One region of the Lepagella muris genome, then DNA from elsewhere that is predicted to be linked to it. Evidence: riboswitches for the same ligand, from Rfam matches in the RefSeq annotation. Region 1 holds a riboswitch; the other holds the start of a gene.
The links. Region 1 has a riboswitch for cobalamin ahead of E5331_RS11180 (TonB-dependent siderophore receptor). Riboswitches for the same ligand answer to the same signal wherever they lie in the genome.

Region 1 (2,414 bases):
GGGCATTGTTGACAATTGATTTATAGGCATCCGAAGCTGGTTTTTCATAATTACGATCTCCATCTTTCAGCTGTACGGTTGTGGAACGATATTTGTAGTAGTCGTATCTTCCGGCAAGCATGAACTTGAATTGACGGCAAACATCAACTACGTCTGATATGTACACACCTTGCGACATACGATCGGATATGCTTACGCGTCCGCTCTGCGCCCAGTATGATCCGCCGGAATAGGGATCGTAGGTAGGGAACGTGTATGATTTTCCCGGTCCAAAGAATTTCGATCCTCCGAAAGAGGGACGGTGAAGATAGTTGACTGACCATCCTGCCACATAGTTGTTTTTCACTTTTCCAATGTTGAATTTACCGGAGAGCTCAAGCTGGTTGTGATATGAATAAGCCTTATGGTTGAAAGCAAGAGGATAACTGTTGGTCAGTTCATCAAGATTGATATACACCTTCTTACCCTTGTTTTCGTAGTAATACGGATAGACAGGCTCCTCACTCGTCACGTAAGACAGCTCTTCGGTTGAGAGATAATCGATGTTGTCAAAACGGAACATCGCGATGTCTCTGAGTTTGAAAGCTTCATTGAAGATATGCTCATAGCGGAGTTCTACATCCTGGGTTCTGTTGCGAAGATAGTCGGAATTGTTGTTGTATCTTGCTTTACGGGGAAGGTCGGGAAGGCTGGAGAACGCCGGCAGATACAGAGAGCCGTCGGACGCGTTGAGAATATCATGACTCATCAACGGTGGCAGACCGGTGTCAGTGCCGTATTTGTCGTTAGAGAAATCGTATATGAGCTGAAGATAGTCTTTGTCGGTGAACCATCCGGATATTGTGGCGTATGCCGTGAAGCGGCGTTCGAAATTGTCGCGCCAACCATCGCTGTTGCCTACGTTGACAGATGCATAGTAATTGAACGGACCAATGAGTTTACCCGACATCCCGGCGAAAGCTGAGTAGGAATGCCATGAGTCTACGCTTAGTTTTGTTCTGAAATGAGTCTCATGAGTAGGTTGCATGCGAGAGATGTTGATTACGCCTCCGACAATAGATTGCCCGTAGAGCGCAGAGGCTGGACCTCTCAGCAGCTCTATTCTTTCCACATTGGAGAGGTCATGCATAGGCATTGACGTGATGAACGATCTCTGATCGGCGATACCGTCTGTAGCGACGAGCTGGCTTGAGAATCCTCGGATGTAGAATTCCTGAAAGCCGCCATACGTCGTGCGGTTTTTTACTGATGGCAGAAAACGGGTCGCGCTTGAGATATCGTTTATGTCGCGGTTCTCAAGCATTTTTCTGTCCACTTTTGCCATGTTGATTGGCAGATGCTTCTCATCAACATCAAAGGGGAGCATCTTGGTCTGTTTGATCTTGTGCCCTACCACGTGGAAATCAAGCAGGGTCACGATGCTGTCGTTGTCGTCAGGTTCAACCTTGACGAAGTTGTCTGCATACGCTGCAGAACCGATTGCCGAGACAGCACTCATCACTGTGATGGCGACTGTCGTTCTAATAAAATAGGTAATCATGATTTTATTAATATAAACTTCAATAAGTCTTTTATCCTTTCTTAAGAATGGGATAAGACTATCCCGGAAATAATATTAATGCAGAATACGGTCGGTCTCCTGACTTGGCTCCGTCGGGGGGCCTTCCCATGCATGGGCACAGTGGCATATTTCCCTCGCGTTTTGTGTAAGCGTTACAGTAGCGGGTACTGTCCCGGAATCTCACCGGGTTCCCTCTCTCTTCCGAGAGATCACCGTATTCGTGGTCATATCAATTTTGTCTACATGGATTTATTTATTTATTTGGATTTTAGTTTGGTCTTGTACCCGAATCTTCGCCACACCTCCTCCTTCACGTTGCCGAATTGTAGTTCATGACGTGCCATTAGGAAGAAAAGGTCGGAGAGACGGTTGACGTATTGCAGGATCGTGTGGTCCACTGCATCGCATTCATTCAGCCTCCAAAGTCTTCGTTCAGCCTTGCGGGCAAGCACCCTTGCCTGATGCATCATGCAAGCCATTGGTGTGCCTCCGGGGAGAATGAAGGAGTCGGATGGGGTGCATTCGGCGCTTATCGAATCGATTGCCCTCTCGATAGGAGTGACAATATCGTCAAGTTGATTGGGATTGTCACCGCGCATCTCGCTTTTGGTGGCGACAAGGCTCATTACCGACATAAGATTGACCTGTATGCCATACAGCAGCGACTGAAACGGATGCGTCTCAGACAGATATGTGCGGATAGTCCCCACAACTACGTTAAGCTCATCAAGAGTGCCATTAGCCTCTATGCGTATATCGGTCTTAGGCACCCTTATTCTGCCGTGTATGGAGGTGAATCCATTGTCGCCGGTTCGAGTATATATTCTCATAATGCATCTCTTAATTTATGACT
Region 2 (2,414 bases), on a different contig from region 1:
TGAGGAATAATCAAACTCATATTTTTAATGATTGATATGAATAATTGAAATGAATTGAAGTAATCAATAATGCAAAGTTAATGACATTTTTTTATATAAACAATAAAATTAACAACAAATGTCAATTAAATTTTAATAATAATGGAAATTGGAAAAGTGTCTTCAAGGGATTCCGTTAAAAATCATGCAGTTGATAGAATCATTTGACAGCTTTCCTATTGTTATCCAAAAATGATCCTGTTGATCTCTTCAAGTTCATCATTTGAAAAAGAAACATTATCGACGCATTTTAAAGAATCGGCGAGTTGATTGACTGAGCTGCTGCCAACAATCACGGAAGTCACCCGATCATCTTTTAAAACCCAGGATAATGCCATTTGGGCAAGAGTCTGACCTCGTTCCCCAGCTATTATTTTTAATGCATTCAGTTTATTGATCCATTCTGGAGTGATTTTCTCTTGCTTGAGAAATTTATTTTTAGCAGCTCGTGAATCTTCAGGTATACCATTAATATATCTGTCGGTTAGCATACCCTGTTCCAAAGGAGAGAATGCAGTGAATCCCACTCCGTTCTCCTTGGCTTGAGTAAGTGTGCCCGCTGATTCGACCGTTCTGTCGATCATATTATATCTTCCTTGATATATGAGGCATGGCACGTCATGATTATTAAGATAGGTAAATGCATATTGGGTCGCCTCAAATGGCCATTTTGAAATACCTATATAAAGGGCTTTCCCGCTCCGCACTATGTCTACAAGAGCCTGGAGTGTCTCTCTGACAGGAGTGTCGGGGTCAAAACGATGACTATAGAAGATATCAACATAATCGAGGTTCATTCTTTTAAGGCTTTGATCAAGGGATGCCATTAGATATTTCCTGGATCCACCGATACCATAGGGACCTTTCCACATATCATAGCCTGCCTTAGTGGTTATTATCATCTCATCGCGATATGGACGAAATGACGACTTCATGATTTGCCCGAATGTCTCCTCGGCAGACCCGTAAGGAGGGCCATAATTATTTGCAAGATCAAAGCAGGTTATTCCATGATCAAAAGCATAGTGAAGTATTTTGCGGCAATTTGATAGAGTGTCGACTGCCCCGAAGTTGTGCCATAATCCTAATGAAACTCGAGGTAGTAAAATTCCACTCTCGCCACATCTCATATATGACATGCCGGATTCATATCGGTCTTCAAGAGGGGAATAGATGTTTTCTGTCATGGGAGTATATTGTTTAATATGGTTGTAAACATTGATATGAGATGACTAAATAACGATTACAAAAAAGATAAATTGTTAAATCTATAGAAAAATAAATGTAGGAACAAACATCTAAATGATTGCTGATAGAGTAGAATAAGGGCGATTAACGCAAAAAAAAGATTTTTCATTTTACATGGTATTTTTGCTTAAATAAAATAAAATACATAACTTTGCAACACCGAAATAGAGGAACAGGTTGAAATTTCCTGACAGTCTCGCTACGGTAATAGTCCGACCCTCTTTTAAATCAATCATTAAGATTGCTAATAATAATTTGTTTTTCTTCGAGGATGAGAAAACATATACTGACATCATTAATCAGCATGCTAAGTATCGTCCCGGCTCATTCAGTCGGGACGAATGCATATATATCGGTATCTGCTTCTGATATTCCAGATGGCAGAAAGTCTGTTGATACAGTAAGTTCAGATTTACCGAATATTGAAGTCAAATCATTGAAGAATAAAAAGAGGGTCAGTTCATCAACACCTCAGTATAATCTGGATTCAGAAATTATCAGGCAGACCGGCATCACCGATATATCAGAAGCCATGCGAAGACTCCCTGGAGTGAATCTGCGTGATTATGGAGGAGCCGGCGGATTGAAAACCGTCTCCGTAAGAGGCTTGGGTTCAGAGCATACGGCAGTCATCTATGACGGGGTCTCGTTGAGTGATTGTCAGAGTGGGCAGATAGATCTTTCCAGATATTCCATAGATAATGTGAGATCGTTGTCGTTGTATTCAGGAGATAATGACGATATTTTCTTGCCGGCAAAGGCAGCCGCCTCAGCATCTTCGCTTTATATATCATCGTTTACCTCTACTGATGATGCCGATTTTCACTTAAAGTCTCAAATGAAGATCGGGTCATTCGGTTATTATAATCCATATATAAGGTTGGGTAAGGGTAATGATAATGATAGGGGATTTTCATATTCTGCAAATGCCGAATACATCCATTCTGAGAATGATTATCCATTTATCCTGACAAACGGAGATCTGATTACCCATGAGAAGCGTGAAAACTCACGTATGAATTCATGGCTTGGGGAATTTAACGGGATGTATAGATTTGGGGATTCTTCAAGAATTGTTGGAAAGGTCTATTATTATGACAATTCAAGGGATCTACCAGGTCAGGTGA

Region 2: it holds a riboswitch for cobalamin, as region 1 does, so the genes downstream of both, E5331_RS04785 (TonB-dependent receptor plug domain-containing protein) here and E5331_RS11180 (TonB-dependent siderophore receptor) in region 1, are expected to answer to the same signal.

The regions. Positions count from the first base shown of each region.
Region 1 covers NZ_SRYB01000015.1:76,389-78,802, forward strand. Annotated here, with positions in the region: gene E5331_RS11180 (TonB-dependent siderophore receptor) at 1-1,540, opposite strand, end outside; cobalamin riboswitch at 1,613-1,793, opposite strand; gene E5331_RS11185 (cob(I)yrinic acid a,c-diamide adenosyltransferase) at 1,819-2,391, opposite strand; gene E5331_RS11190 (cobyrinic acid a,c-diamide synthase CobB) at 2,407-2,414, opposite strand, start outside.
Region 2 covers NZ_SRYB01000005.1:17,014-19,427, reverse strand. Annotated here, with positions in the region: gene asnA (aspartate--ammonia ligase) at 1-20, opposite strand, end outside; gene E5331_RS04790 (aldo/keto reductase) at 222-1,226, opposite strand; adenosylcobalamin-variant (AdoCbl-variant) riboswitch at 1,438-1,515, shown strand; gene E5331_RS04785 (TonB-dependent receptor plug domain-containing protein) at 1,559-2,414, shown strand, end outside.